Linked DNA regions of Variovorax paradoxus. The protein of the gene in region 2 interacts with the protein of the main gene of each other region in a pairwise test. Links are inferred from orthologs where the notes say so. Each region holds a gene or a part of one and is shown on either strand. Other genes may lie near its edges.

Region 1 (3,503 bases), 1.0 Mb from region 2 along the record:
GAAGTCCTCTCTCGCATGAAGCGCGTCGAGGAGCGCCAGGAAACTTTCACCGGGGACGCTGAATGCTCGGTCCGCCCCATGCGCGACCATGCTGTCAACGATCGCATCGGCAACTCGATATGTCATGTCTGTCCTTTTGCGAGTCCCATGGGGAAGCCCTGCTCTACGCGTTCACGTTGACAACGAGGCGGCCCCGGATCTCACCCCGCATGAGCTTCGCGGCAGCTTCGACCGACTGCGCCAGTGGGATCTCGCCCGCAATGTCGTCCAGGATCGGGCCATGCAGGTCCCGCGCCAGCCGCTCCCAGGCCGCGACGCGATCTGCCTTTGGACGCATCACACTATCGATACCCATCAGGCTCACACCGCGAAGAATGAAAGGTGCAACCGAGGCAGGCAGGTCAAGGCCTTGTGCCATGCCACAGGCAGCGACCACCCCGTTGTAGCGAAGTTGCGCGCAAACGTTGGCCAGCGTGTGGCTGCCGACAGAGTCCACGGCGGCGATCCAGCGCTCCTTCTGCAGCGGCTTGCCCGGTTCGCTCAACTCCCTGCGATCGATCACGTCGCTGGCGCCGAGCCGCCGAAGATAGTCGGCCTCATCGAGCCGCCCCGTGGACGCGGTGACCTTGTACCCGAGCTTGGCCAGCAGAGCGATTGCAACGCTTCCCACGCCGCCGTTGGCACCCGTCACGAGCACCGGCCCATCCGTCGCCTTGAGCCCGTGCCACTCCAAGGCCATCACGCACAGCATCGCGGTATACCCGGCGGTACCGATTGCCATGGCGTCCCTGGCGCTGAAACGCTTAGGAAGCGAAATCAACCAGTCGCCCTTCACGCGCGCTCGCTGTGCGAGCCCGCCCCAGTGCGTCTCGCCGACTCCCCAGCCGTTGAGCACCACGGGGTCGCCAGCCTTGAATTCGGGGTGGTCGCTCTGCTCCACCACCCCTGCGAAGTCGATGCCCGGAACCATCGGAAAGCTCCGGACAACCGGTCCCTTTCCTGTGATGGCCAGCCCGTCCTTGTAGTTCAGGGTGCTGTATTCGATGCGGACCGTGACGTCGCCAGCAGGCAGGCGGCTCTCATCGATCTCACCGAGCGAGGCTCGGTAGCCTTCGGCGTCCTTTTCCACAACGATGCCTTTGAACATGTTCTTTCTCCAACAAGAGATTAGTGATCCGCTGCATTGCGGGGGGCAGCCTGAGCGCATACACCCAGGCTGGACAGGAAAGCCTCGATGAAAGTCACCAGGGGCCGGTCCGACTGCACCAGCCTGGCTCTAAGCACGGCTCCCTCCCAGGCGATCCAGAAGAACTCGGCGAGCTGTTCGACATTCAGCGTTGCCGAGATGGTTCCTGCGACCTGAGCCTCCTTGAGGCAGCGCGCCACCCGCTCCTGCCAGCCGACAAGAATGGCATCGAGGCGTTCACGGAAATCCGCAGGGAGAGCACCCAGTTCCTGGCTCAGGTTGCCGACCAAGCATCCCCGTGTGAAGCGGTGCTTGCGCATGCCTCTGGATGCATCGGCGATGAAGTCGGCAAGTCGATCAAGTGGTTCGCGTTCCTGGTTCAACAGCCATCGATCGAGCTTGCGTTTGAAGTAGTCGTCATAGGCGTCCATCACGGCCGCTCCGAACGCGTCCTTGTTCGCGAAGTAGTGATAGAACGAGCCTTTGGGCACGGTCGCCCGCTTCAGCACGGCATCCAGGCCCGTCGAACTGAAGCCCTGCTCGGTGAGCAGCTCCATCCCGCATCGGATCAGTACATCGCGTGTTGCCGCATACGCCGGCGACGGCCTTCGGCCGCGCGTCACGGCCACCTTGGGTTTTTCATTCATTCGGCAATTCTAGACCGATCGTCTAGAAAGTAGCTACCGGTTTCTCCATGCGGGGCGCACACCTACAAGAATCGCACCAGATCAGCCCACACGCGCCCTCTCCCTGTGCAATTTGCGCTTCATCATGGAGGAATGAACATGGAAATCATCGATCTCGCCAGTTTCATGGCGGGCCCAACTCTTGCTCGACAACCCTAGTATGAGTCCTAGTTGACACAATGTGTCCTTGACCTCAATACTTCCGTCACCTCCTCACCTTTGCAGAAGGAAGCCCAATGAAGCTCAACTCCATCAGAAAATGGCTTGTCGCCACCGGCCTCGCCTGCCTGGCTATCGCACCCGCGCTGGCGGACGAACCGTATCCGTCGAAGCCGATCAAGCTTGTTGCGGGCTTCCCCCCCGGGGGGCCCACGGACATCATTGCCCGCGTCATCGCACAGGCCCTCGGTAAGGAACTCAATAGCACGGTCATCATTGACAACCGCGCCGGCGCCGGCGGCGTCATCGGCGCCGACGCCGTAGCCAAGTCGAAGCCGGACGGTTACACCCTGCTTGTTGCTGTCGAGTCCTCGCAAACGCGAGGGCAAGCCCTGAATCCGGGCCTGCCTTATGACCAAGTCAAGGACTTCACCTATATCAGGAATGTCGCCAAGCAGCGCAATCTGGTCGTTGTGAATCCCGACGTGCCGGTCAACAGCATCAAGGAACTCATCGCCTTTGCCAAGGCGAACCCCGGAAAACTGAACTTCGGAGGCACGTTCGGCGCTACGTCGCATATCGGCGGCACGCTCTTCGACGCGCGCAACGGCACGCAACTGACCTTTGTGAACTACAAGGGCGGCGCGCAACCCATCACCGACCTCATGGCGGGCGTGGTGCAGGTCGGCTTCTTCACCGAGGCGACAGTCGCCCAGCACATCCGCGCCGGAAAGATCAAGGCCCTTGCGGTCGCCGCGCCGGAGCGCTCGCCCGCATTCCCGGATCTTCCGACCATCCAGGAAGCCGGCAGCAAGCCAGTCGACCTTTCCCCTTGGTTCGGCATTGCAGCTCCTGCCGGCATGCCGAGCGCAATCGTCCAGAAGATTGCGGCCGCGCTCGACAAGGTGGTAACGAGTCCCGACTTCCTCACGCAGCTGGAATCACTCGGTGCCGTTCCGGTGAAGGAGTCGACACCCGATCTGTACACCAAGCAAGTGGCCAAGGAGATCGTGTTCTGGAACGACTGGGCGAAATCGTTGAAGACACCCCTGGCTCGCTGAGCAACCAACCAGAGAGCATCCGATTCCGATGAGCTTCTACGACCTCTACGACCAGAGGCTGTCCGCTGAAGAGCGTGCGCTCGTGGGAGCCGCAGGCGACTTCTGTCGCGGCGAATTCAATGCTCACCTGCTGGAATCCCACACGCAGGGTCGCGCCTACGATGTTTCATGGATCCACCGGTGGGCAAAGGAAGGCTTCCTGGGACTTCAGGTTCCAAGGGACTTTGGCGGCCACGATGCGTCTTTTCTTTGCAAAGTCCGCATCGCGCAGACGATGGCGGAACATGGATTTGCAGCTGCTTTTGCGATCAACAACTTGCAAGGCTCCGTGACACGCGTTGCGCGATCTGGCTCCGAGAAGCAACGCGCCGAGTTTCTCGATGGCATGCTGAGCGGACGGACGCTGTGTGC
Region 2 (4,395 bases):
GCAGGAGAAGTGGGAGTGGCGGATCTGCTCGGCGGCATCGACGCGCCCGAAGGCCTGGCGCTCGTCGCGGAGCAGGTGGCGCAACTCGACAGCAAGGACATGGCATTCGACGTCTGGCTGCAGCTCGCCCGGCGATGCGCCTTCTGGCTGGCCGAGGCCGACGTGGCGGGCGTGGTGATCACGCACGGCACCGACACGATCGAGGAGACGGCATTCTTTCTCCAGGCAGTGCTTGCACCGGGCAAGCCGGTGGTGCTGACCTGCGCCATGCGCCCGGCCAGCTCGCTCTCGCCCGACGGCCCGCAGAACGTGCGCGACGCCATCGCCGTCGCGGCCACGCCGGCGGCACACGGCGTGACGGTGGTCTGTGCGGGCGCCATCCACGGTGCGCTGGATGTGCAGAAGGTGCACACCTATCGCCCGGATGCGTTCTCATCGGGCGATGCCGGGCCGGTCGGCTATGTTGAAGAGGGCGCGGTGCGGCGCCTGCGTGATTGGCCGCAGCCGGTGGGCATGGTCCCGAAGATTCCTGAAGCGAAGGCGGGCGCGGCGATGCGCTGGCCCCGGGTCGAGATCGTCACCAGCCATGCGGGCGCAAGCGGCGCCCTCGTCGACCTGCTGTTGCAGGAACGGGGATCGGGCGTTGCCGAGCCGATCCGCGGGCTGGTCCTGGCTGCGACCGGCAATGGCACGGTGCACCACGCGCTCGAGGCTGCCGCCGTGCGCGCGCAGGACGCCGGCGTGGCGGTGTTGCGCGCCACCCGCTGCGCGAGCGGGCGCATCCTGCCAAGGCCCGACGATCGGCTGCGGGACGCCGGTGCGCTGACGCCCGTCAAGGCACGCATCGCGCTGATGCTGGAACTGCTCGAAACGGCGGCCACCTGAGCGGCGGCCGCATGCAGCGGATGAAGTTCAGCTGCTGAGGGCCGCGAGCGCACGCTGCGTGATTTCGTCGACACTGCCGACGCCCTTGATGGCGCGCGGTACTTCGGCGCCGAGGCCGGATCGGCCTTGGCCCAGGCCGAGTAGTAGTCGACCAGTGGACGGGTCTGCTGGCTGTAGACCTCGAGCCGCTTGCGCACGGTTTCTTCCTCGTCGTCCTTGCGCTGGATCAGGTCTTCGCCCGTGACGTCGTCCTTGCCTTCCACCTTGGGCGGATTGAACTTGACGTGGTATATGCGGCCCGACGCGGGATGCGAGCGCCGGCCGCTCATGCGTTCGATGATGTCGCTGAACGGCACGTCGATTTCGAGCACGTAGTCGAGCTTGACGCCGGCCGCCTTCATGGCGTCGGCCTGCGGAATGGTTCGCGGGAAGCCGTCGAACAGGAAGCCATCGGCGCAATCGGGCTGCGCGATGCGTTCCTTCACGAGGTTGATGATCAGGTCGTCGCTCACGAGACCGCCCGATTCCATGACGGCCTTGGCCTGCTGCCCGAGCGGCGTGCCGGCCTTGACGGCGGCGCGCAGCATGTCGCCGGTCGAAATTTGAGGAATGCCGTACTTCTGGCAAATGAAGGCTGCTTGCGTGCCTTTGCCCGCCCCGGGCGCGCCCAGCAAAATTAGTCTCATGGTGTCCTCGGACGGTTCTTCGATTTTGTGTCGCGCCAAGCGTCAGCCCAGGAGCAGAGCAAGGCGGAATTGCGTCGAGGATAGCATGCGAGAGCGTGAGGAAATTCCGCCGCCGCCCTCGGTGCGGCGCACTTTTCAGCTTGCCGGGCCGGCCGCGAAGAACGCGCGCACGCGCTCGAGGTCTTCCGGGGTATCGATGCCGGGCCCCGGAGCGGCCTGGCTCACGTGCACCGCAATGCGATGCCCATGCCAGAGTGCGCGCAGCTGTTCGAGCGCCTCGGTGGCCTCGACGGGCGCCGGCGGCAACAAGGGAAAGCTGCGAACGAAACTGGCGCGGTAGCCGTAGATGCCGATGTGCCGCAGCGGCGCCGGGACGGGCAGCACGGATGGTGGTGCACCGTTGGCGGACCCGTCGCGCCACCATGGAACAGGCGCGCGGCTGAAGTACAGCGCGTTGTCCCGCGCGTCGAGCACCACCTTCACGACGTTCGGGTTCAGGAAATCGTCGAGCGAGTCGATCTCGTGGGCCGCCGTGCTCATGGCGGCTTCCGGGTGCGTGGCCAGGGCGGAGGCCACAGCGTCGATGAGCGCGGGATCGATCAGCGGTTCGTCGCCCTGCACGTTGACGATGATGTCGTCGCCGTCCAGATCCAGTTGCTCGCAGGCTTCCGCAAGGCGGTCGGAGCCGCTGGGGTGGTCCTGGCGAGTCAGGATGGCTTCCACGCCATGCGTTCTGCATGCAGCGACGATGGTCGCGTCGTCCCCGGCCACCACCACGCGCACGGCCGCAGATTGGCTTGCCCGCCGGGCCACGCGCACCACCATGGGCAGGCCGGCGATGTCAGCCAGCGGTTTGTTGGGCAGCCGCGTCGAAGCCAGGCGAGCCGGCACCAGGACGGTAAAGCTCACAGCCCCAGCTCTTCGTCGGACAGCGTGCGGGCTTCGTTCTCGAGCAGCACGGGGATTCCATCGCGCACCGGGTAGGCCAGGCGTGCGCTGCGCGAGCAGAGTTCCTGCTTCTCGGCGTTCCAGGTCAGCGGGCCCTTGGTCACGGGGCAGACGAGCAGTTCAAGCAGCTTGGTATCCATCGAGCGATGATAGCTTTGCGTCGAGCGCAGCGAAGAATTCTCGCGAGGGTGCGAAGTCCAGCGGCACTGCAAGCGCGTCGGGGGCCTTGGGCCACAGCTTGACGGCATCTTTTTCGGTGCAGACGAGGCGCTGTCCGGTGTGGGCGGGAGGCTGCCAGCCGTCGAAATCGCAGTGGTCCGGCAGGGCGATGGTTTCGGAAAGCGTCAGCCCGCGCGCTCGCAGCATGTCGAAGAACGCTTCGGGCCGTGCAATGGCCGCCAGCGCGATCACCGGTTCGCCGGCGAGAGCATCGAGCGGCGTGCGTTTGCCGTCGCTCGCCACGGCGTCCTGCGCCAGCGCGCGGGTGGCGGTGTAGCCACCCTCGAAGGCGGGGTGCTCTCCGCTGTGAAGCACCAGGTCGCACGGGCGCGGCCAGCGCTCGCGCAGCGGGCCCGCGGGCAGCTGCCAGCCGTTGCCCACGCCGCGGTCGTCGAACACGCAGATCTCGATGTCGCGCGCAAGCGCCAGGTGCTGCAGCCCGTCGTCGCTCACGATGATCTGCGTGTCCGGGTGCCGTGCGAGCAGGGCGCGCGCGGCTTCGATGCGGCGTTGCGCCACGAACACGGGCGCGCCGGTGGCACGGCGAATCAGGAGCGGTTCATCGCCGACATCCCGGGCGTTGCTTTCGTGCTGCACTTCGCGGCAGTCGCCGGTGCGCCGGCCGTAGCCGCGCGACACCACGCCGGCGCGCAGGCCGCGGGCCTGCAGGTGCCGGACCACCGCCATCACAACCGGGGTCTTGCCGGCGCCGCCGGCAATCACGTTGCCGACCACGATCACCGGCACCCGGACGCGTTCGGTCGTGCGCCATCCTTTCCGGTAGAGCCAGCGCCGCAGCCCGAAGAGCGCCGCGTAGACCAGAGACAGGGGCCACAGCAGGCAGGCCAGCACGCCGCGGTGCAGCCAGGCACGCTGCAGCCGCGAGGCCGGCGCTGTGATCGAGCCGGTTGTGCCGGTGGTGCTGCGGCCCTGCGACGGCACTCAGTGCCCTGCTTGCGCCGTCGACTGGGCTGCGAAAGTGATCTGCACCAGGCCCACGCGGCGCGCGGCTTCCATCACCGTGATCACGGCCTGGTGCGGGCTGCTGGCGTCGGCGCTGATGACGACCACGCTGTCCTTGCCGCCGGTGGCTGCCGAGCCGAGCGCGGCGGCCACGGTGTCCACGTTGCGGTCCGCCACGGGCTTCTTGTTGATCGAATAGCGGCCGTCGGCGGACACCGCAACGATCACTTCCTTGGGATAGTCGCGCTGCGAATCGACGTCGGCCGTCGGCAGCCGAAGCTGCATTTCGGTGAACTTGCTGTAGGTGGTCGACAGCATCAGGAAGATCAGGATGACCAGCAGCACGTCGATGAACGGGATCAGGTTGATCTCGGGCTCATCGCGCGCCCCATGGCGAAACTGCATGCGGCCGCGGGTCATGGCGAGCCTCCGCCGGGCCGCCCCAAGGAGGCGGCGGCCCCCTCGGGGGGCAGCGCAGCACACGCAGTGGCAAGCGTGGGGGCCATCATTTCCGCAACGCGTTCAGGTGACGCGCGAAGCGCTCGCCCGACAGTTCCAGGTTCAGCAGGTATTCGTCGACCCGGCTGCGGAAATAGCGCCAGAAGATCAGGGTCGGAATGGCCACGATCAGGCCGAAAGCCGTGTTGTAGAGCGCGATCGAAATGCCGTGCGCCAGCTGCGCGGGATTCCCCGA

What was found. The genes of interacting proteins can lie anywhere in the genome.
Region 1: the proteins of kdsB (region 2) and acuR interact in binary tests that used the Escherichia coli proteins (3 or more experiments, as listed by UniProt). The link is inferred for Variovorax paradoxus from one-to-one orthologs.

What each region holds. Positions count from the first base shown.
Region 1 is NZ_JAUSXL010000002.1:3,555,525-3,559,027, reverse strand. The notes cover bases 1-2,806. They hold acuR (acrylate utilization transcriptional regulator AcuR), read right to left. Parts: upstream 1,834-2,806; coding sequence 1,168-1,833; downstream 1-1,167. Other genes in these bases: QFZ47_RS20465 (Bug family tripartite tricarboxylate transporter substrate binding protein), read left to right, coding at 2,109-2,806; acuI (acrylyl-CoA reductase (NADPH)), read right to left, coding at 164-1,147; QFZ47_RS20480 (thiamine pyrophosphate-dependent enzyme), read right to left, coding at 1-126. Also shown: more of QFZ47_RS20465, read left to right, coding at 2,807-3,092; QFZ47_RS20460 (acyl-CoA dehydrogenase family protein), read left to right, coding at 3,121-3,503. UniProt on the Escherichia coli protein: Involved in response to both electrophiles and reactive chlorine species (RCS). Represses the transcription of the nemRA-gloA operon by binding to the NemR box.
Region 2 is NZ_JAUSXL010000002.1:4,580,651-4,585,045, forward strand. Bases 594-3,593 are described here. They hold kdsB (3-deoxy-manno-octulosonate cytidylyltransferase), read right to left. Parts: upstream 2,481-3,593; coding sequence 1,707-2,480; downstream 594-1,706. Other genes in these bases: QFZ47_RS25200 (asparaginase), read left to right, coding at 594-885; QFZ47_RS25215 (Trm112 family protein), read right to left, coding at 2,477-2,659; lpxK (tetraacyldisaccharide 4'-kinase), read right to left, coding at 2,640-3,593. In the rest of the region: more of QFZ47_RS25200, read left to right, coding at 1-593; more of lpxK, read right to left, coding at 3,594-3,680; QFZ47_RS25225 (ExbD/TolR family protein), read right to left, coding at 3,681-4,106; QFZ47_RS25230 (MotA/TolQ/ExbB proton channel family protein), read right to left, coding at 4,207-4,395. UniProt on the Escherichia coli protein: Activates KDO (a required 8-carbon sugar) for incorporation into bacterial lipopolysaccharide in Gram-negative bacteria.